DNA from 3 places in the Pseudarthrobacter sp. MDT1-40-2 genome. Region 2 is predicted to be linked to each of the others. Evidence: riboswitches for the same ligand, from Rfam matches in the RefSeq annotation. Region 2 holds a riboswitch; each other region holds the start of a gene.
The links. Region 2 has a riboswitch for cyclic di-AMP ahead of AC50X5_RS06160 (aggregation-promoting factor C-terminal-like domain-containing protein). Riboswitches for the same ligand answer to the same signal wherever they lie in the genome.

Region 1 (7,218 bases), on a different contig from region 2:
GTCGATGGCCACCAGGGAACCGGGGTCTGCACCCTCGACCCGGCGTACAGGAGCGGCGACGCCGGTGGACGTCTCATTCTGCGGCCAGGCGTAAAGGTCCACGCCGGCCTCTGCCACCGCAACCGGACGCGTTCCGGGATCTGCTTTGATGATGCTGGATTCTGCCAGGAACGGTGCCTTATTGGTGGCAGCGGCAAATTTGGAGCCGAACTCGCCGAAGGAAAGGTGCTGTGCCTTGTTCTCCACCAGGCCAAACGTTGCAACGTCCCAGAAAGCAGTGGAACCGCCGACGCCCAGGACCACTTCATAGCCTTCCGGCGCCCGGAAGAAACTGGACAGGCCGTCCCGGACCGAACCAACGAGATTCTTCACGGGTGCCTGGCGGTGCGAAGTTCCGAGAATGGTGGTGGACGCAGCGGAGAGTGCTTCCAGCTGCTCCGCCCGTACCTTGGACGGGCCGGCGCCGAAACGTCCGTCCTGTGGCAGGAGGTTGGCGGGGATGGTGATGCTGGCGTCGCTCACTAGGGCTCCAAATTCGTAGGGACAGTTTGGCCGCAGCGGCCGTCGGACGGGACAGTCAGTGATGGCTGCTGTAGGGGCCGCTTTCATTCTGCCTGACGACGCTGTCCTCCGGGAACTGGAGCTGTCACAGTGGGGACTTTTGGGGGCCGGCCACCACCCGGGGATTATCCGGAGTAATTCAAAATAGGCTAAGCTGAGGACCTGATAAGCGACGCGCTATCAGTACGCGATACGGTGGACGAACGCATGGGACTGCGCTCAAGGAGCTGAGCTGGATGACGGATCTGATCGATACCACGGAGATGTATCTTCGGACCATTTTGGAGCTTGAAGAAGAGAACATCGTGGCACTTCGCGCCCGCATTGCGGAGCGGCTGCGCCACTCGGGGCCAACGGTTTCGCAGACCATCGGCCGCATGGAACGCGACGGCCTGGTGGTTGTTGCAGGCGACCGGCACCTGGAACTCACCGAGCCAGGCCGTAAGCGTGCCACAGAGGTCATGCGCAAGCATCGGCTGGCCGAGCGCCTCCTGTCGGACATCATCGGCCTGGATTGGGCCTATGTCCACGACGAGGCCTGCCGCTGGGAGCACGTGATGAGTGAGCGCGTTGAACAGCGGATTTATGAACTGCTGGACCACCCCACCGAGTCGCCTTACGGCAATCCCATCCCGGGCCTGGCAGCACTGGGCGGCGAAGTGGGTTCCGCCTTCACGGACGGCGTGATCAACCTTCTGGAAGCCATGGCTGCCTATAGTCCGGAGTCCACCGTGCGGGTTTGCCGGCTGGCGGAGCCCATCCAGGTTGAACCTGAGCTGCTGGTCCAGCTGGACGAGGGCGGGATCCGCCCCGGCACCGACGTCACGCTCGAACGCGTGGGCGAGTACATCTCGGTCCGGGTTGCCGGCATCGAAGGCGCCCTCGAATTGCCGCCGGAAGTTGCCGCCCACGTTTTTGTGAAGCTCTCCTGATTGTCCTCTAACCTCTGTCCTGCTTCATGGGCAACCGGCCTGACGGATCGCGGGCGCGAAATGGTAAGCCAACTTCCTTTATAACGGAATTGTTACTGTTCGGTCTCATCGCCTATAGTTAATCTTCGACGCCGATACCTAAGCGTTATCTGGTCCGAAAGCCTAGCTCTGCCAGCGGACCGGTTGTTCGAGTCACCTTCTGGCAGGGGCGGGGGAACCACAATCGGCCGTTTTCGAGCGGCCTTGGGGTGAAGTCCGCAGCGGCAGTCCTTTTGATAAACGAATCCCCTGGATATCTGTGCGTCAAGATGACCTGCTTTGCGGGCCGGGTCGCTAACTCTCTGATCCGAATCCGACAGCTAACTTCGCAGGCTTCCAGAGAGGAAAATACTTGAGCACGCAGAATTACAGGGGCCGCCGTCGCGCCGTCGGCTCTGCTTCGCAGCCACGGGTTGCTGAAGTCCCCCTCGCGGACCGTCCCCGGGACCCGCAACGGGAAGCGCGCCGCCACCGGAGCCCGTTCCGGCAGCTTACTGACTTCGCTGCCGCGAGTGGCATTGGCCAGAAGGCCGGAATCGGGCTTGCCGCCACGGGCCTGCTCCTGACGATCACCGTCCCGGTGACCAGTCCGGTACTCGCCAATTCCGCCCTTCCCATCGCTGCGTCCAGCGCTTCTGCCGCCGTTGTTGCTGCGCCACAGCCCGATATTTCCGCGGAATCCGCAGCGCAGGTCGATTTCAGCCGCACGGCCGTCACTACCCAGGGCGATCCTGACGGAAAGCTCAAGCAGCTCCTCAGCGCCCAGGCCGCGTCTGCCGTGACCCCGGCCGCCTCCGTGGGCAGCCTGGCCGGCCCGCTGGCGTCACTGACCACGGTTTCCCCTTATGGCTACCGTGTCAGCCCCATCACGGGCGGAACCGGCGATTTCCACCGTGGAACCGACTTCGCTGCCCAGTGCGGCACCCAAGTGCTCGCCGCAGCAACCGGCACTGTCACCTTCGCGGGATGGCACCCCTATGGCGGCGGCAACCGCGTTGTAGTGGATCACGGTAACGGCCTGGAGACCACCTATAACCACCTGTCGTCCTTCAAAGCCACGGTAGGCCAGAAGGTCAGCCGGGGCGACGTCGTGGCTTTCAGCGGCACCACAGGCGCTTCCACCGGCTGCCACCTCCACTTTGAGGTGCAGGTCAACGGTGAAGTCGTTGATCCCGCCGGCTGGCTGTAACCAAACGATGAACGGCTCTCGGTTCTGTGCAACACGCCGTGACCTGAATGTGACATTGAAGAAGAACTGCTGTACCGTCTAAACCGCGTCAACTTTTCCGAAGTTGACGTTCTTGAGTGGATTGCCTAACTCTGCCACCGCCCAAGGTCCGTTCGCATGACATCGTCTGGCAGAGACGGGGGAACCAAATATGGCCTTCTTTGGAAGGCCTTGGGGTTAAGTCGCAAAGCTTCCTTGGAAGCGGCGCGGCCGGGTGAACTCCCATCCGAATCCGACAGCTCACCTCGCAGGCATTGGGAGAGGCTACTTACGTGTCGTCACGCCATAATCTTGCGCGCCACCGCGCCCAGCCGGTGCGCACCAACCCCATGGGAACTGTTTCGAAGGCCGTCAGCGCCAATGCCGGGACCGTAGGTCGCCAGGCAGCGGTTATTGCAGCAGCTTCCGGCCTTATCCTCAGCATCGGCCTTCCGGCCAACGCAGCAGACAGCACGGTAGGCGTCTCCGCTTCCCTTGAGTCGGCTTCCCAGACCTCGCTGGCTGTCACGGCCGCCCCGACGGCCACCGTGTCGTTCGAACGCCCCGTGATCACCACCGTCGCCGCCCCTGTGATTGAGGTCATTGAGCCCCGGTCCAACGATGAAGACGATGAAGCTGCAGGGGCCACCGCAACCGCCACCGCCACTGCCGCTACCGCAGTCACCACCAAAGCTCCCGAAGCGCCGGCTGCCACCTCGGCTGCAGCTTCAGGCCTGGCAGCTATTGCCTACACCGGCATCGGCAGCCCCTACGTCTGGGGTGGCAACACTCCCGCCGGCTGGGACTGCTCCGGCTTTACGCAGTGGGTCTACGCCCAGGCTGGCATCTCCATCCCGCGCACCGGTGCCTGGAACGCCATGACCCCCACGGGCAACCCGCAGCCGGGTGACCTCGTCATGCAGAACGGTGGCGCACACGTTGGCATTTACGTCGGCAACGGCATGATGATCAGCGCGCTGAACCCGTCCCAGGGCACGCTGCTGCATTCGGTAGCCGCCACGGGTTCGTCCTCCTTCTACACCCTCCGCTAAATTCCCGTTCGGGGCTTGCCGGCGTACCAAAATAACGCCGCAACGCTCAAAACCTCATGCCGCCCAACCGGCTAGAGGATTCGAAAGAGAGATCCCCCATGTCAACAAGTGCGTCTGCACGGCACCGCGCTGAGGTCACCAAGACCAGCGCGTTGGCCACCATTGCCAAGGCCGTCGGCGACAACGCCGGCGGAGTGGGCCGCCAGGCCGCTGTCATTGCAGCAGCCTCCGGCCTTGTTCTGAGCAGCGGCGTTGCCGCCAACGCCGCTGACTCCGGTATTCAGCGTGAAGCGGCCACGGCCTCCTCGGTGGATGTCCGGTCATCGGTACCGGCAGTCATCACCGCGGCCTCCAGCATCGCCATCTCCTTTGAGCGGCCTGCCGTGACCACCACGCCGGCTCCGGTCGAAGAAGAGCCGGCACCTGCTGTTGAGGTCAAGGCAGCCCCGGAAAAAGAAGTCGCAGCAGCGCCGGTGGCCCCGCAGGCTGTGGCCGCTTCCAAGGCTGCCCCGGCTCCGGCCGCCGCTTCCACCGGGCTCAACTCCACCATCCTGGCTGCCGCCTACGCGCAGATCGGCGTCAACCAGGACTGCACCATGCTGGTCACCAATTCGCTGGCAGCAGTGGGCATCCACTTCCACGACTGGCCTGCCGGTTACCTGTCCCTGGGCCGCACCGTTAGCGCAGCCGAGGCCCAGCCGGGTGACGTCGTGTATTACGCCGACGGTGGCGCGGGCGTTGCACACGTTGCGATCTACGCTGGAAACGGCCAGGCCGTCCACGGCGGCTACAACGGCAACCAGACGGTCCTCTTCAGCGTCAACGTTGGTTCCGGGCCGGTTTTCATCCGCGTCAACGGCTAACAGCTTCCCGTGAGATGCGGCAGGGACTTCCACTTCGGTGGGGGTCCCTGCTGCATTTAACTGCAGGACACGGTATTTACCGGACGCCCGATTAGCCCTAAACGGCCTGCGGTGTTTACTCTGGACTTGTCGATCCATAGCCCGGACATGCCGAGGGCAGCCGGCCCTCGTGCCCCTGACGGGTGCGGCCGTGAAGAGGTATGTGCATGCGCACTCTCGTTCTGAATGCTGGATATGAACCGCTGGCGGTTATCACCTTCCGCCGGGCGCTGGTGCTTGTGCTCACAGGAAAAGCCAGTGTGGTTGCCGAGGGGGAGGACCCCGTCGTCGGACCGCAGGAGATTCTGGGCAGACCCTCCGTGATCCTGCTCAACCGCTACATCCGTCCCCGCTACAACAGGGCGACGGCGGTCAGCCGGCGTGGCGTGCTTCGCCGCGACGGTCACCGCTGCGCCTACTGCGGTAAGGCGGCGCACACCATTGACCACGTGCACCCTAAGTCACGTGGTGGGGCTGACTCCTGGGAGAACCTGGTTGCCGCGTGCCTGCGCTGCAATAATGCCAAGGGCGATCACACTCCGGCGGAAATGGGCTGGAAGTTGCGCTTTGTCCCGGAACCTCCGCAGGGCACCATATGGCAGATCAAGGAGCTGGAAAAGCCGGCACCGGCATGGGATCCCTTCCTGCTGCCGGAAAACGCCGCCTGAGCAGCAGCCCTTCGGTCTCACCTTCGTCCCACGCGGGTTTTACCGCCCCCAGCGCGAAGCCGGGCACCGGGAGGTACGCTGGGGCGGTGGATTACGACGCCCTGATTCTGGCAGGAGGACGCTCTGCCCGGCTGGGCGGGGTGCCTAAGTCCAGGTTGCTCTATGGTGGCGTCGCGCTGCTGGATCGTACGGTTGCCGCGGCCCGGGGAGCGCACAGGATTGTGGTAGTCGGACCCGAGGATCCGTTGGACCCGTTGCCCCCGGACGTGCTGCACGCGCGCGAAGACCCGCCATTCAGTGGGCCGGCAGCTGCCATCGCCGCCGGGCTTGGGGCCCTTTCCAGGAACCGCCCGCCCATGGCATTCACCCTGGTCCTGGCGTGCGATATGCCGCTGGTGAGCCTGGCAGTTCCCGCCCTCCTGAAGGCTTGTGCTGCCGGAGCGGGACTCGGAGAGCTAAGCTTCGGGGGCGTTGCGGCCGTCTCGCCCGACGGCCGTCGCCAGCCGCTTGCCGCCCTTTATAGCACTGCCCTGCTACAAAAGAATGCTGACGAGCTGGCGTCGCTCGGAAAGCTTACGAACGGTTCGGTCCGGGCTCTCCTTGCTAATCTTGACGTGGCGACTGTCCCGGTCCCCGGGGGTTCCACCGACGACGTCGATACCTGGGCTGATGCGGAAGCCCTGGGAATCGAGCGGGCAGACCCACCATACGGGTTTGGTCAGTGCCTGGAAGAAGCTACTTTGGAGGCAGACGGTGAAGATGCAGGACGAGATTCTTGAGGACTGGAGCAAGTTCCTGCTCGCTGCCTTCGAACTGGAAGGCGTGGAAGTTGACGTAAGTGCTGTCCTGTCCCTGGCCGGGGTGGCCGCGCACTCGATCGTCCGTCCGGCCGCCCCGCTGACCACCTTTATTGCCGGTTACGCTGCCGGCAAGGCCGCAGGCGCCGGCCAGTCCCCGGCTCCGGCGGCCATGGCCGCCACCATGGAGCTGGCCCGGAAGCTCGCAGCGGAGTATCCACGAACCGGGAGCGCCGCGGATCTATCCGCCGGAGCCGGGCCCGCTGCCACTGATGCGGCGCCGGTGGCGGACTCTCCCGAATGACGCCGGATACGCCAGCTCCGCCGCACCACCATGCCCATACCTGGGACGAAGCCCGGCAGTCAGCCCTCAACAGCGCAGTTCCCATCCCGCCAGGCCCCGTACCCTTGCGGCAGGCGGTGGGCCGAGAGCTTGCGGAGGACGTGCCGGCGTTGCAGGACATGCCGCACTACGCCTCATCCGCCATGGATGGTTGGGCTGTCAACGGCTCCGGGCCCTGGATCCCTGTGGAGCGCGGTCAGCGGCTGGCCCCGCACCAGGCCAGCCCCATTGTCACCGGCGGCCTGGTACCGCCCGGTGCCAAGGCAGTGCTGCGCAGTGAGAGTGCGGCGCTGGGCACCGATGAAGACGGCTTGCCGGTGTTGCATCTGGGCGGCACGGCACGTCCCGGTGAACCACGCAATGGCCAGCACATCCGTAAGGCGGGGGAGGAAGCTGCCGCCGGAGAACTGCTGATCAAAAGCGGCGTCACCCTCAATCCTGCCCACATTGCCCTGGCCGCCCTGGCCGGATATGACGAGCTCGTCGTCCGGGGCAAGGCGGTAGTGAAACTGCTGCTGACCGGCTCGGAAGTGGTGGACAGCGGGCTCCCGGAGCCGGGTAAGGTCCGGGACACGTTCGGCCCCCAGCTGGCCGACGTCGTGAAAATGATGGGCGGCATGCCCGGCGGGGCGCTGCGGATCGGTGACAGCTATGAGGAATGGCTCGCGGCCCTCGAGGACCAACCCGGTGAAGAACCGGCCGACGTCGTTATCACCA
Region 2 (7,218 bases):
TCTTTGTGCGCTCAGGCATCCAGGGCGATCCAGCCGCGGGAAAGGACTACCTGGCCCTCGGCACCGCGAAGCTGACCAACCGGGCGTCCTGGCCATCCAGTTCGGCCCAGGGCTTCTCAGTTTCCATCACCGTCAGCGCGCTGGTGGGATATTTTGTGGCCGCATCCATATAGGCATCCTGGTCCGAATCGCGCGAGGCCAGATGCACGGCAAGATCCTGCACGCCAGGCAGGTGCGCAATGACCATCAGCGTGGTCACGGTATCCGGTACATGGTTGATCACCGTCAGCATGCGCGACGCCTGCGCGGCATAGAGACCGCTTTCCAGCTTGGGCGTTGGCGCTTTGTCGCCCAGTTCCGAGCACACCCAGGTACAGGTTTGCCGGGTGCGCAGCGCGCTGGAGCAAAGAATGAAGTCGGGAACTACGCCCTGATCCACCAGCCAACGGCCCGCCAGCGGTGCCTCCAGGTGGCCGCGTTCCTCTAAGGGACGGTCGTGGTCATCCACACCGCCAGGCCAGTCTGCCTTGGAATGGCGCATGATAATCAGCCGCCGAATGTGATGCTCACTCATGCCCCCACCCTATCCTCGCTGTCCGCACGGTAACCGGGAGCGTAAAGCGAAAGCGCCCATCCCACGGTGGGACAGGCGCTTTCGGTGCAGCAAAAGCTAGATGGAGTACTCCGGTGCTGCCCAAACGACGACCTCGGGGTGCTCGTAGAACCGGTAGCCCTGGCCACGGACGGTGCGGACCGTATTGGCGAGGCGGCCCAGCTTGGAGCGCAGGCGGCGGATGTGGACGTCGATGGTGCGCTCGTTGGGGACCTCATCCGCGTTGCGCCACAGGCCCTCAAGGAGTTCATCGCGGCCGACCGTCCGGGTGCCGTTCTCGACGAGGTAATTGAGCAGTTCGAATTCCTTGAACGTCAGGTTCAGCGATTCGCCATCGAGGTGCACTTCGCGGCGGGCCAGATCAATCAGGACACCGGAGGGACGCGGCTCCTGCGCCTGCTGCAACCGGGTATTGTCGGTGCGCTGCCTGGCATTCACTGTGGGGTCGCCGAAGGTGGAACGTACGACGTCGAGCGCTGAGCCGGGTGCGTTGGCGGGAGCGATTGCCACGGCGGCATAGCTCTCGGCACCTGTAACGAGCGACTGGGCGTAGGCCCGGATTTCCTGCGCCAACTTGGCAATTGAGGTACCTGCGGCCGCTGCAGTCTCCTCGTCAATGCCCATGTAGAGGACGAATCCACGGGCAACAGTGTCGTTGGCGACCGGGCGGACACCGCTGCCGGGACCGGCAATGACGGGGGTGGGGGCGGTCATGGGCGTCGCTTCCGCGGCAGGCACGGCCCGGAGCTGACCATAGGAGTTGGGGTTGTAACCCTGCGGCGCGTAGCTGGAGGCGGAGGGAAAACCGCTGCCCGATCCGGGGGCGTAGCCCTGCCGGAGGCCGGCCGGCTGGGCCGGCTTGTTGGCGTTGCGGACTGAGATGTGGACGTATCCGGATGCAACTGACATGGAATGCTTACCTCAATGTGAATGGCCGTTATCGCGGCACGAATGCTGAGTTCCCCAGAGCTGTTGGAACACATTCTGGGGAGGTTGCCCGGCACTGGGCTTGTTGGGGACGAATGCCTAAAAACTCTCTGGGGTTTGACAGTTAGGCGTGCATTCGACAACAGCGCATGTCGGCAGCAGCAGGTGTGCTGGGCCAGTAATCTGCAGTTGCAGGTGCTGTTGAGTTCTTGTTCACAAATGAAGTGTGCAACGTAACAATAAGAACTTGCAAGTAACAATGGACGCTTTAGTCCGCATAGTGAGACGATTCCGTTCTTTGTGGTGCACATCACGATTCGCTGAGGGGTCTTGACTGCCCGCACTTTTGGGCTAACGAGGACTGAAACTCCTATTCCAGCGAATTTTACGACGATATGCACGCTTTAATTCGTTTTTTATTCAGTTCTCAATTGACTGGATTAACTTGCACGTAAAAGTTCCCCAAAAGTCCAGCGATTCAGGAAGCAGCGTCGTGAGGGCCGGGCGGCCCCTCGTCCAAAGAGCGGAACCAAGCGGAGAGTCGGGTGCTGCCTGCCGTGATCTCCGTTACCAAATTGTGACTCAGGTGGCAATCCCCTGTACCGTGGATGGGGTGTGGCCACCGTTCCGGCTGCATGACCGGGTGAATGCCGAGCTCTGCCGCCACCCGGATTCCTCATGATCAGGCAGAGGCGGGGAACCCACAGTCCCGGGCACGAGTCGCCCTAGGGGTGAAGCCATCGCGTGATTGTTCCGCGTGGCCGGATGACCTCATCCGAATCCGACAGCTAACTCCGCAGGCGTTGAGAGGCTAAATCATCATGACTGAATACCAGGATCACGCGCGCGTGAAAAACGGTACGGAGCAAGCCCATGGCCGACGCCGCACCGCTGAATCAACCGCCATTCCAACAAGTTCCACCCGCACTGTCCGCAGCCGAGTTGTTGACTCGGCGCACCCGGTACCCAGCCGCCGCACCGCCGTTCTGGGTGTAGCCCGGCGCGCTGCCGTGGTAACGGCGTCCTGCGCCCTGCTCATCGGCGCCGCCGCTGCCGGTCAAGCGGGCAGTAATCCGATGGTGCCGGCGTCCGTCGTCCAGGCTGTCTTGCCGGAGTCGGCGGCAAACTCCACTCCCGCCGAGGCGCTTGCGTCAGCAGCAGCCGAGCAGTCTGCCATGAAAGCGGATCCGGCACCGGCACCTGCTCCTTCCCAGGAGACGCCTGTTGAACCGGCTCCCGCTGCTGCACCGGCAGAACCTGCTCCCGCTCCGGCGCCCGTGGAGCCAGCACCCGTGGCGCCCGCTCCCGCTGCTGCGCCCGCTCCCGCTGTTGCCCCCCAACCTGTTGCCGTTAACGACCCCGCTGGTGCCCAGGCCTACGCGCTGAGCCAACTGGGTTCCTACGGCTGGGGCGCCGGCCAGATGCCGTGCCTGACCACGCTCTGGACCAAGGAATCGGACTGGACCACTACTGCCACCAACCCCACCAGCGGCGCGTACGGAATCGTCCAGTCACTGCCGGCGGAGAAAATGGCGAGCGCCGGTGCTGATTACCTCACCAACTACCGCACCCAGATCAACTGGGGCCTGAACTACATCCAGGAGCGCTACCAGTCCCCGTGCGGCGCCTTGGACTTCCACCTTTCCAACAACTGGTACTAAAAAAATTCCTACGCCACGCTAGTTCCGGTTTCCAGTGGTCCCTGTGGACAGGCTGGCCCGGGGTCTGACGCAGGGAGGGGCCGGCTCCGTTTGGGGCCGGCCCTTACATCTGTCCAAGGCGAATTTAGCCCGCTACGCCGTAGAGCCTGTCGCCGGCGTCGCCCAGACCGGGAACAATGTAAGCCTTCTCGTTGAGTTTCTCGTCAATGGACGCAAGCACAATGGTCACGTTGGCGTCGGCCAGCTCTTCTTCCAGCTTGGCCAGGCCCTCCGGCGCTGCCAGCAGGCAGATGCACGTGACGTCCGAGGCGCCACGGCGGAAGAGGAACTTGATGGCTTCGCGCAGGGTCCCACCGGTGGCCAGCATGGGGTCCAGCACGAAGATCTGCCGGTCCGTGAGGTCCTCCGGGAGGCGCTCGGCATAGGTGATGATGTCCAGGGTTTCCTCGTCGCGGGCCATGCCCAGGAAACCGACCTCCGCAGTGGGAACCAGCTTGGTCATGCCTTCGAGCATGCCCAGGCCGGCGCGCAGGATGGGAACTACCAGCGGCGTGGGCTTTGTGAACGCGGTGCCGATGGTGGTGGCAACGGGCGTCTGAATAGTGACGTCCTGGGTGCGGACATCGCGTGTGGCCTCGTAGGCCAGGAGCGTCACCAGTTCCTCGGTCAGCTGCCGGAAGACCGGCGACGGGGTGTTTTTATCGCGGAGAACGGTGAGTTTGTGGGCGACCAGCGGGTGGTCCACGACGAGTGTGCGCATGAGGTCAAAACTATCATCCGGTCACTCGGAGTTTCATTGCCGGGTGGGTCCGCCGGGCCGGCCGGAGTCTTCCGCGTTGGAGGTCATCTCTTCCTGCACCACGTCCCGTACTACAGGCCTGTCGAACGACGGGACCGGACCCACGTGCTCGCGGCGGGCGATGGCATAAAAGAGCCGATGTGCCAAAATCACTATCCCCAGCCACGCCAGCCCCAGCAGCCAGGCGGCCACGACGTCGGTCAGCCAGTGATGGCCCAGGTACACCCTGCTGAGACCCATGGCGATGATGAACAGCGAGCCTGCAGTGATGGCGGTGATCCTGGCCCAGAGGATATCGAACTGGAGACACATCACGTAGACCAGCACCCCGATGACCACCGTGGTGTTGAGGGTATGCCCGCTGGGAAACGAGGGGGAGGTTTCAAACGGCGGGACGGCGTCGATATGGTCCGGACGGGTCCTGCCTACCAATCCCTTACCCACGGTGGTGGCCGTGGTGGATACGGCGGCGGCGCCGGCCACCAGGATTAACGGACGCCAGTTGCGGCCAAGATACATCAGCCAGGCGGTGAGGATGGACGCGAGGATGGGCATACCGATCCCGCCGCCGATGTTGGTAAAGGCCGTCATGGCGGCATTCAGTTCCGGGGTCCGCAGGCTCTGCGCGTACTGGAGCGCGGGGATATCCAGGGAGGCCAGTCCTTCCTCATCCACTACGCTCTCGTAGACCTCTGCCCCGGCCAGGGCCAGGACAATCACCAGGAAGCCGCCCACCGCCATGGTGATCCAGAGGGCCGCATATGGTTTGTACCAAGTAAGCAGCCGGTCCTTTATTGAGTCCATCATTCCCCTCCTGGGCTCAGGCCAATCGGCAACCGGGTAAATATCGAAACTATCATTGAGCCATGCTTGCGGCAGAAAATTCTTATCCGGCTGATGCCATGGTCCCGGCCGAGGCGCAGCGTTCTGCCTGGATGGAGCTGGCGTTGGCGGAAGCCCGCCGTGCTCTGGAAACAGACGACGTACCCATCGGCGCCGTCGTTGTGGGTCCTGACGGCACCATCCTTGGCTCCGGCCGCAATGAACGGGAGGCATCCGGGGATCCGACGGCGCACGCGGAGGTGATTGCGATCCGGCAGGCTGCTGCCCGGTTGCGCGGGTCCGGTCCAAGCGGAGGTAACGGGTGGCGCCTGGCTGACTGCACGTTGGTGGTCACCCTGGAACCTTGTGCCATGTGCGCCGGCGCAACTGTGCTGGCCCGGATTCCGCGTGTGGTGTTCGGCGCCTGGGACGAGAAAGCAGGAGCAGCCGGCTCGGTGTTTGACGTGCTCCGCGAGCGCAGGCTGAATCACTGGGTGGAAGTGTACGCGGGCGTGCGCGAGGACGAATGCGGGGCCCTGCTGCGGGACTTTTTCGCCGGGCACCGGGACTGATTACTTTCCGCCTGCCTGCCTGCGCCGCCGCCCGACACGACTCCTGCACCAGCTCCGAATTGGTCAGCCAACGGCTGAGGGCAGCCACCAGCGGTGCCGGGTCCTCTTCCCCGCCTATTGCGTGCTCAAGTCCGCCGGAGGAATGCCGGATATTCCCGGGAACCAGCAGGCGCAGGGCGGAAGGGCGACGATGTCAGGCCCCCGGAAGGTCCATGCTGTAGCTGGCCCAGGCGTCCGGGTTTTCGCGCAGGGTGACGTCGAGGCCCGCCAATGCGGGGCCGTCCACGGCGTCTTCCAGCGTGGCAGCCACTTTACGGGCGATATATTCTGCGAGCGCTTCCGTGGTGCTTAGCTTCCCGGCAAAGTCCGGGTGTTCGTCCAGGTTCTGGTAGTTCAGGCCTTCCAGCACCTCGTCAATGATGGTCCCGGCTTCGCCGATGTCCAGCACAATCGCGTTTTCGGTCAAAGTACGACGGCGGAAGGTCACCTCTGCCACGAACGTCGCCCCGTGCAGGCCCTGAGCGGGTCCGAAGACGAGGCGCGGGAGGCTGTGGGCGATCATAAAGTGGCGGCGGACGGTCAGGCTGAACAATGGGTTACCTCGCGTTCTGGTGGGCGGTCTGGACTGTTTCGGGGTCTTCGGCAGTCGGATATTCGATGACGTGGCACAGGGCCTGCAGGCTGCCGTCGGCCAGCGCGCGGACCACGCCCGGGAGCTCGGCGAACGGTGACGATCCGGTGAGGAAGGCGTCGAAGACAGGGTCTTCCAGAAGGCTGACGGCCAGGTTGAGGCGGTCGCTGGTGGTGCGGCGGTGCCTGCGTGCCCGCGCGACCACACCTACCTGGCTGGCACGGATGGCGAGCCGGCGCGCGTGGAAGTCCTCACCCAGCGGGATGGTGACGCTGCGGTCCGCGTACCAGGACATTTCGATGACTTCGCCTTCATCGCCCACCAGCTGGAGGGAGCGGGCCAGTCCATCGTCGGAACCCGAGCAGTGGATGACGATGTCGCAGTCGGTTTTAGCCTGTTCCGGGGTGGCGAACTCGACGTCCAATTGGTCTGCCAGGTGCTTGCGCCCGGGGTCCAGGTCCACCAGTTGCAGTCGGGCCAACGGGAAGGTGCGCAGCAGCGTGGCCACCATGCCACCCACCAGACCCGCACCCACGACGGCAATCCTGTCACCCAGCCGCGGGCCGGCCTCCCACAGGGCGTTGACGGCGGTTTCCACGGTGCCGGTGAGGACAGCACGTCGGGACGGGACGGCGTCGGGAATTCTTGTCAGTTGATCTACCGGCACCACGTAACGGTCCTGGTGTGGGTTCAGGCAGAATACGCGCTGCCCCAGCCAATCGGATGGGCCCTGCTCCACGACGCCAACGGACAGGTATCCGAACTTAACCGGTCCGGGAAAATCGCCTTCCTGGCGCGGGGCGCTCATCCTGTCCGCAACCCGGTCCGGCACCGCACCGTGGTGGACCACCATTTCGGTGCCTTTGCTGATGCCGGAATAGAGGGCGCGGACTATGGCTTCATCGTCTTTGGGTGCGGGCAGTTCTTCGGCGCGGAGCTCGCCGTTCTCGGGACTCAAGGTCCAGTAAGCGGTGGCCTGGCGGGTTTGGGCTGGAATAGTCATCTTGCTTACGAATCTAGCGCCGCCCGCCCGTTTTGGGGAAGCTGGCCATACTCCGGTAACCTAGTCAGGTTGGTGACGTGTCCGAGCGGCCGAAGGTGCAACACTCGAAATGTTGTTTGGTGTAAAAGCCAACGTGGGTTCAAATCCCACCGTCACCGCCAATGAGAAAGGCCCCGAATCCCTCTGTTTA
Region 3 (7,218 bases), on a different contig from region 2:
TCATTCCACGCCGCCCCGCTGACCGCCTCAAACTCGCTCCGCCGCAAGCAGATCCACGCCGCGCATGCGGAACTGCTCACCATGGGAAGCGGCCTGATGACGCTCATGGTGGGTGACTTCAACTACCCCTTCTTCACCAAAAAGCTGGACACCCACATGAAGAACTCGGGCTATGCCTTGTCACTGAGTGACAAGCGGACCTACACCCGTTACAAGGTCTTCAAGGGTCATTTTGACTTCGCGACGTCCGTGGGGCTGAACATCACCAGCGTGCAGACGATGCCGCGGGGGAAGTCAGACCACCTCCCCATTCTGGTCACCGCCGAATACGGCTACTGACCGGCCAGTGCCAGCATTCTGGCGCTCAGTGAATTCCAGGCCGCGGCGAAGCCAGGATGAAGGTCCAGGGCGGTGACCTCGGAAACCGGAACCCATCGCAGTTCGATGCTTTCCGGATCGCTGATCACCGGTTCGAAGGGTTCGGTCACCTGCACCACCACCGTGCTGTAGGACCAGTAGCCCAGGTCCAGTACCGACGTGAAAAGGACTTCGACGCCGTCCGAAGGCACTGCCGCTTCCTCAGATGCTTCCCGCAGGGCTCCGGTCACCGGATCCTCGTCCTGATGCAGGGCGCCGCCCGGCAGCCCCCAGGTTCCGCCGTTGTGGCTCCAGACCGCGCGATGCTGCAGCAGCACGCCCTTGGCAGGATCGTAGGCAAGTACTCCCGCGGCTCCGAAGCGGCCCCAGAACCGGCCGCGCTCGCCGTCCACCCAGGCGTCACCCGCGTCCCGGGGCTTGTTTCTGATACTCGGCGGAGCCTCGGAGGACAGCGCCTCGGCCTTCCGCGCACTGTCGATACGCGCGTCTGAGGTGGCTGCTGCATCGTAGTTCATCCTCCAAGTCTGACAGGCCGCATCCGTAGGTGGGTCCGGCTTGGCATAAACGCCTGGCCACCCCTAGGCTAGGAACGTAAGCATGCTTAGCATTGTTTGCAGATGCCATTGTCTGCAGTTGCATCGCCTGCAGGTGCAGAGTCAAGCCACTCAAGAGGAGCGACCATGACGGACCAGTACACCTTCCGGAACCCCGTGACCGCCTACCCGGAGATTTCCCCGCCCAAGCAGCACCAGCCGGAGCCCGGCCTTGATGCAGAACTGACACCCAAAGCTGATCTGGGTGAGGAAACGTACCGCGGTACCGGCAGGCTTGACGGTCGGAAAGCGATAATCACCGGAGCTGACTCGGGAATCGGCGCGGCCACCGCCATCGCATTCGCAAGGGAGGGTGCCGACGTCGTACTGTCCTACCTTCCGGAGGAAGAAGAGGACGCGGCTCGGATTGCCGGCATCATCGAGGCCGCCGGCCGGAAAGCAGTCAAGGTACCCGGTGACCTGAAGGACCAGGCCACCTGCCGCGAACTGGTGGACACCGCAATTGCGGTCCTTGGCGGCGTGGACATCCTGGTTAACAATGCGGGAAAGCAGGTCGCTCAGGAAGAGATCGGCGGCATCACTGACGAGCAGTTCGACCACACCATGAAGACCAACGTCTACGCAATGTTCTGGCTGACCAAGGAGGCCGTCAAGCACATGCCGGCCGGCTCCACCATCATCAACACCACGTCGATCCAGGCCTACAACCCGTCACCTACGTTGATTGACTACGCCACCACCAAGGCCAGCATCAACAACTTCACCAAGGGTCTCGCGCAGCAGCTGGCACCGAAGGGCATCCGTGTCAACGCGGTGGCGCCCGGACCCATCTGGACGCCGCTGCAGGTCAGCAGCGGCCAGCCCAAGGAAAAGCTGCCTGAGTTTGGCCAGTCCACGCCGCTGGGCCGCGCCGGACAGCCGGCAGAGCTGGCGCCGGCCTACGTGTTCCTGGCGTCGGCCGAGTCAAGCTATGTGGTGGGCGAAACACTGAATGTCAACGGTGGCAACCCCACACCATAAAGCGACTTAGGGTGGGTCCGACGGTTTCGCCAGCAGGGCGGCCTGCCGCAACCGCGGGTCTGCATCCTGCCGCCAGCGGGCAATAACGACGTCGGCCTTCTGCCGGTTCCGCCCGCTCAGCGCGGCGAGCAGCGGCAGAATGACGTCGTTGACCAGCGGCCCGGCAAGCTCCTGGGTTTCGGCAGAACGCAGGAAGCCTTCGATCCTCGTCAAGTCCGAATGCCGAAGGAGACCCACCCGCGACTGCAGCAGGACCACGGCGGCGAGACGCCTTTCAAAGACTGGCTTGCTTTCCGGCCGGGGACGCCCCCAAAGGGCGGATGCCAGCATGGTGACGCCGTCGTGGTCCAACTCCCTGAACTTGTTCAGCGCGTCGCGGACAGTGCCACGGACAGCGCCGATGGAAGAGCCATATGAGGCCAGGACGCCACCGAGCCGGGATTCGACGTCATCCGCCCTGTACCAGGCACCTTCGTTCTGCAGGGTGCGGTCAAGGAATCCGGTGGCCTGCTCCACCTGCTCTTTCACGGCCGGAACCACTTCAGTACCAGTTCACCGCCACCGAATGCTCCCAGGCCGCACAGGGCGAACCGTACCTGTCCTGTATGTAGGACAGGCCCCATTCCACCTGGGTCCGGTAGTTGGTGAGCCAGTCGCTGCCGGCGCTGGCATACTTGCTGGCCGGGAGGGACTGGGCAATGCCGTAGGCGCCTGAATATGGGTTGGTGGCAGTGGTGAGCCAGTTGGATTCCTTGGTCCACAAATTCACCAGGCACTGGAATTGGTCCTGGCCCCAGCCGAATGCACCCAGCCGGGAGGAGGCGTAGGCCTTCGCACCGGCGGGATCGTTGACGGCGCCTCCGGGCACTACCGGGACTACCGGCGGCGAAGGGGTGACAGTGACGGGCGGCGGAGCAGGTACGACGGCGGCAGGCGGGGCGGGCGGTGCAGGGGCGGCAGGTGCCGGGTTGGCGGATCCCTGAACCGGACGGCCAACAGCCGCATCGCGGGCAGCGGCCGCTGCCTGTTGGCGGGCTTGTTCCTCCGCAGCGGCGCGCTTAGCGGCCTGGGCGGCCTGGTAGGCCGCGAGCGCCACCTGACCGTCGCGGAATTCAGACTCGACAGTGGCCGTCGTTCCTTTCAGGGAGGCCAGTTGGGCGGTGAGTTCGGCGCTGTGCTTCTGCTGCTCCTCCAGATGGGTGGCCACGGCGGCCTGGGCGGTACGCGCGGCATCCAGCTTCGATGTGGATTCGGTTGCAAGGCGCTCGCGCTCAGCCTGGGCTACGCGTTCCTGGCCGGCCCGGGCCCGGGCTGCTTTTTCTGCAGCGGCGGCCTTTGCTACCAGTGCCGCTGTTTTATCACCCACCATCTGAACGATGTTCAGGCCGTGGACGCTGTCGGACTGGACGGCGTCCAGGGCCACGAAGATGCCCATGTTGGTGCCGCCGGTTTTATAGGACTCGGCTGCGAGGCCACCGATTTCTTTCTTGTAGCGGGCAAGTTCGGCGCTGGCCCGAGCGGCCTGGGCGGTAACCAGCTCGAGCTTCGCTGTGGCCGCAGCAAGGGCATCCTGGGTTATGGCGTACTCTGCGGCCGAAGCCACCGCCGCGTCTCCCAGCTCTTCGGAGTGGGACCGGAGCCCGTCCAGCAGTCCGGTAATGGTGGCGATTTCGGAGGCAGTGGCCGACTCATTCTGCTTGGCCTTTTCGACGTCCTGCCAGCTGGGGTAGCCGCCCGGCGGAGCCTCGTCTGCGGTGGCTGAGGGAAGCACGATGGTACCCGCAAGGGCAAGCGCCAGGAATCCCGCGAGCAGGGGACGTATGACTCTGAAGGCAGAAGGAGGCATAGTTCCCCAGCCTACCTGCACGACTGAAGCGGACCTTTGTGGATTCACCTGGTCGCCGCACCGCATCCAGCTAAGACGCTGGACCCCAGGAAAAGCATTCGGCACACCAAATGGACAATGGTCCGGGCCCACTGACAGGCTGTCATCAGTATCACGCGGCAGCTTCACAAAGGTCAAAGATGCAAAACCACACTATCGAATTCACTATCCGGCCAGCCCTGGGCGTCTCGGAATATCCTGCCTTGGTCGAGATCTGGCGCAGCGCCGTTCGCGCTACGCATGACTTCCTCGAAGAAGCCGACTTCAAGCGCATCGAAGGCAGCCTCGCTTCGGCTTACTTCCCGGCCGTGACTCTGGTCGTGGCCGAACATGGGGGAAGGCCTGTCGGCTTCGCAGGCATTGCAGAAGGAAACCTCGAAATGTTGTTCGTCTCGAATGATGTCCGTGGGAATGGGATTGGCAGCGCACTGCTGGCTGAAGCAATTGCGAGCAACGGGGTTGCCAGAGTCGACGTGAACGAGCAGAACCCGGACGCTCACCGCTTCTACATCAGCCGAGGATTCGTGCAGGTGCGCCGTAGCGTGCTTGACGGTGACGGCCGCCCCTACCCGATCCTGCATCTGGAACTTCCCGATTTAGTTAGCCGGCGCGGGTCGCGAGCAAGAAAACGAGACGTATATGGACACGTGACATCGGAGGGACTCGACACGCCGAAAAGCCCATTCCGTTATCCCAATGTGACATAGGGGCGGAGAAGAAGGTAATGTCGATGGGTGTCCCGCCCAACTCGGGACATTCCCGCCAGTATGCCGAGCCCTGCCACTGGATCCGGGACCCCATCGCTTGATCATGGCAGGGACGGGGGAACCAAGTTTCCGCGGCTTCATTTCTGAGGCCTTGGGGTTAAGTCGGTTCTGCTCTGTTCAGCAGAGAACACCGGCCGGGTATCTCCTACCCGAACCCGACAGCTCACCCCGCAGGCATGGGAGAGGCAATCAACCGTGTCAAAAAACGCTATCACCGCCCGTCACCGGGCAACCCCTGCCGGCTCAGTCGCCCTTGCAGGCCTGAGCCACTCGGCCAAGTCCCACGCCCTTACCGTTGGTCGCCCGGCCCTGGCCGTTGCCGCGGCTTCCGGACTGATCTTCGGCATTGGCGCCCCTGCCCAGGCAAGCGTCAACGCAGTGGATGAGTCCGGTTCCGTCACCGTTCAAGCGGCTGCAGCAGCACCCGTCGCGCCGGCAGCAGCTGTTGCGGCCGACATCCATACCGTGGTTTCAGGTGACACCCTGGGCAAAATTGCCGCAGCGTACGGCGTTAGCCTGAACGACGTTCTGGCTGTCAACGGCCTGGGTCTGACCACGATCATCTACCCCGGTGACCAGATCCAGATTCCTGGTGCAGGTTCCGTAGCAGCAGCACCGGCTGTGGCAGCACCTGCAGCAGCCACCACAGTCGCACCGGCACCCGCCCCGGCTCCGGCCGCCTCGGCGGTCAACATCACTGCAATGTCCTCCACTGCAGCGTCAACCGGTACCGGTACCGGAGCAGCCCTGCTGGCAAACGCGTACAGCCAGCTTGGTACTTACCAGGACTGCACCGCGATGGTTGAAAAGGCCCTCCGGTCCGTCGGCATCAGCGTCGGCGACATCGCTCCCAGCCACTTCTTCGCCTTCGGCAGCGTTGTTTCCACCCCGGCCCCCGGTGACCTGGTCATCACGGCCGGCCACGTCGGCATCTACGCCGGTGACGGCCAGGTCGTCAGCGGTGGCGTGGACGGTAACAAGACCGAGGTCCACTCCATTAGCTGGCTCAGCGGAGCTTCCTTCGTCCGCGTTGCGTAACTCTTAGCGCAGCTGGTACCGGCCCTCATCCTCACCGTCACGTTGACGGCGAGGGTGGGGGCCGCTCCTCTTTAAGCCGGCACCCACCTCCATGGGCTGCTGGGACTACCGCTGCCGGCGCTTGGGAAGCCCGATCCTGTCCATGTCCATAGCCGCGATAACCGCGGAACTTGCCGCCCGCGAAGCCGCCTGACCGGCAAGGAGTGAGGTATCGTCCCCGTACCGCGAAGAGAAGTGCGTAAGGACCAGCGTGCCGACGCCGGCGCTGGCCGCCAACTTTCCTGCCTGACCGGCGGTGAGGTGGCGGTATTCTTCCGCGAGCGCAGCGTCCTCATCACTGAAGGTTGATTCGGCCACGAGTAGATCAACGCCGGATGCCAGTTCCTCAGCCCCCGCGCATTCGGCCGTATCCATCACAAATGCGAAGCTTTGCCCTGGCCGCGGAACACTGACGTCCTGCAGCCGCACCCCGGCCAGAGCCCCATCCCGTTGCAGGCGCCCGACGTCCGACCCGGATATCCCGGCCGCGGAAAGCCGCTCCGGCAGCAGGCTCCTGCCGTCAGGTTCCGTAAGCCGGTAGCCGTAGGTCTCGATACGGTGCTTCAGCGGCCGGACCTCGAGGCCATCGGCTATGGCCCCAGCGCCCCCGTGCGGGTGGAACTGCAGGTCAAGGCCCGGGGTCGCGACCGATACCAGGGCACGGACCACGTCTTGGCCCGACGCCGGATAATGCAGATGCACGGGGTGCGTAACGCCGTCGAGCGCCATGCGCGAGAGCACGCCCGGCAATCCGTAGCAGTGATCGCCGTGCACATGGGTGAGGCAGATGCGCGTCACCTGGGTGACTGAGATGCCTGCGTGGATCATCTGCCGCTGCGTCCCCTCACCCGGATCGAACAGCAAGCCGTCCCCATCCCACCGGAGCAGGTAACCGTTGTGGTTCCGGGTCCGGGTGGGAACCTGCGAGGCAGTGCCGAGGACAATGAGTTCGCGCATGTTTTTGATGGAGCCGCCAGGCTCGGCTGGCCAGCTGCCGGCTCAGCCTCCGATTTGCTTTTCGACGCCGCCGCCGGAAAGTCGGCCGCTGCGCTGCTGCAGCCGGTCAATGTGCTCGGAAGCCTCGGCTTTACTGATGTCAGCTGGGATCTCCTCGCCAGCTTCGCGCGCCAGTGTGTCCAGGTAGCTGCGCTGGGCAGCCGTCATGGGCTCGTCGCCCGTCACCCATTCCTTGGGGTCGCGGTTCAGGCCTGCGTCCGGTTCGGGAACAGGGCTGCCAAGTGTCTCGTTGTCTGAACTGCTCATAAAATCCACCTTAGAACAGGCCCGAAGGGCATTGTTGTTGACTAGAGCTTCTCGCCCCCGCCGGCACCCCTGACGGAGATTCCGGTAGTCAGCTTCGCGGGAGCATCAAGGTTTGCATCGTTATCGACACCTACGCCCAGCCGGCCCACCAGCTCGCCGCCGAGCCAGCCCGTGGCAAAGGAAATCAAAAGAGCGATGATTTCCAGGATCAGAACAAAGGTGGAAGGGACATTGGCTTCCGTTCCCGCCCGCATAATCCAGCTCACCGCGAAAA

Region 1: linked by a shared signal. The riboswitch ahead of AC50X5_RS14225 (C40 family peptidase) and the one ahead of AC50X5_RS06160 (aggregation-promoting factor C-terminal-like domain-containing protein) in region 2 are both predicted to bind cyclic di-AMP.
Region 3: linked by a shared signal. The riboswitch ahead of AC50X5_RS00715 (LysM peptidoglycan-binding domain-containing protein) and the one ahead of AC50X5_RS06160 (aggregation-promoting factor C-terminal-like domain-containing protein) in region 2 are both predicted to bind cyclic di-AMP.

Annotation. Positions count from the first base shown of each region.
Region 1 is NZ_JBWZCL010000005.1:48,028-55,245, forward strand. It holds gene serC (phosphoserine transaminase) at 1-522, opposite strand, end outside; gene AC50X5_RS14215 (iron-dependent transcriptional repressor DtxR) at 798-1,493, shown strand; cyclic di-AMP (ydaO/yuaA leader) riboswitch at 1,674-1,881, shown strand; gene AC50X5_RS14220 (M23 family metallopeptidase) at 1,885-2,721, shown strand; cyclic di-AMP (ydaO/yuaA leader) riboswitch at 2,850-3,028, shown strand; gene AC50X5_RS14225 (C40 family peptidase) at 3,090-3,791, shown strand; gene AC50X5_RS14230 (NlpC/P60 family protein) at 3,890-4,654, shown strand; gene AC50X5_RS14235 (HNH endonuclease) at 4,861-5,361, shown strand; gene mobA (molybdenum cofactor guanylyltransferase) at 5,448-6,140, shown strand; gene AC50X5_RS14245 (DUF6457 domain-containing protein) at 6,121-6,462, shown strand; gene AC50X5_RS14250 (molybdopterin molybdotransferase MoeA) at 6,459-7,218, shown strand, end outside.
Region 2 is NZ_JBWZCL010000002.1:8,639-15,856, forward strand. It holds gene AC50X5_RS06150 (SixA phosphatase family protein) at 47-574, opposite strand; gene AC50X5_RS06155 (winged helix-turn-helix domain-containing protein) at 671-1,522, opposite strand; cyclic di-AMP (ydaO/yuaA leader) riboswitch at 2,179-2,357, shown strand; gene AC50X5_RS06160 (aggregation-promoting factor C-terminal-like domain-containing protein) at 2,362-3,201, shown strand; gene upp (uracil phosphoribosyltransferase) at 3,326-3,961, opposite strand; gene AC50X5_RS06170 (phosphatase PAP2 family protein) at 3,995-4,807, opposite strand; gene tadA (tRNA adenosine(34) deaminase TadA) at 4,903-5,394, shown strand; gene AC50X5_RS06180 (6-pyruvoyl trahydropterin synthase family protein) at 5,588-5,986, opposite strand; gene AC50X5_RS06185 (zinc-dependent alcohol dehydrogenase) at 5,991-7,028, opposite strand; tRNA gene AC50X5_RS06190 (tRNA-Ser) at 7,100-7,189, shown strand.
Region 3 is NZ_JBWZCL010000001.1:153,093-160,310, forward strand. It holds gene AC50X5_RS00685 (endonuclease/exonuclease/phosphatase family protein) at 1-339, shown strand, start outside; gene AC50X5_RS00690 (NUDIX domain-containing protein) at 333-893, opposite strand; gene AC50X5_RS00695 (glucose 1-dehydrogenase) at 1,059-1,952, shown strand; gene AC50X5_RS00700 (DNA alkylation repair protein) at 1,959-2,480, opposite strand; gene AC50X5_RS00705 (aggregation-promoting factor C-terminal-like domain-containing protein) at 2,494-3,798, opposite strand; gene AC50X5_RS00710 (GNAT family N-acetyltransferase) at 3,978-4,544, shown strand; cyclic di-AMP (ydaO/yuaA leader) riboswitch at 4,629-4,796, shown strand; gene AC50X5_RS00715 (LysM peptidoglycan-binding domain-containing protein) at 4,800-5,642, shown strand; gene AC50X5_RS00720 (ribonuclease Z) at 5,748-6,638, opposite strand; gene AC50X5_RS00725 (DUF3072 domain-containing protein) at 6,681-6,944, opposite strand; gene AC50X5_RS00730 (DUF2231 domain-containing protein) at 6,986-7,218, opposite strand, start outside.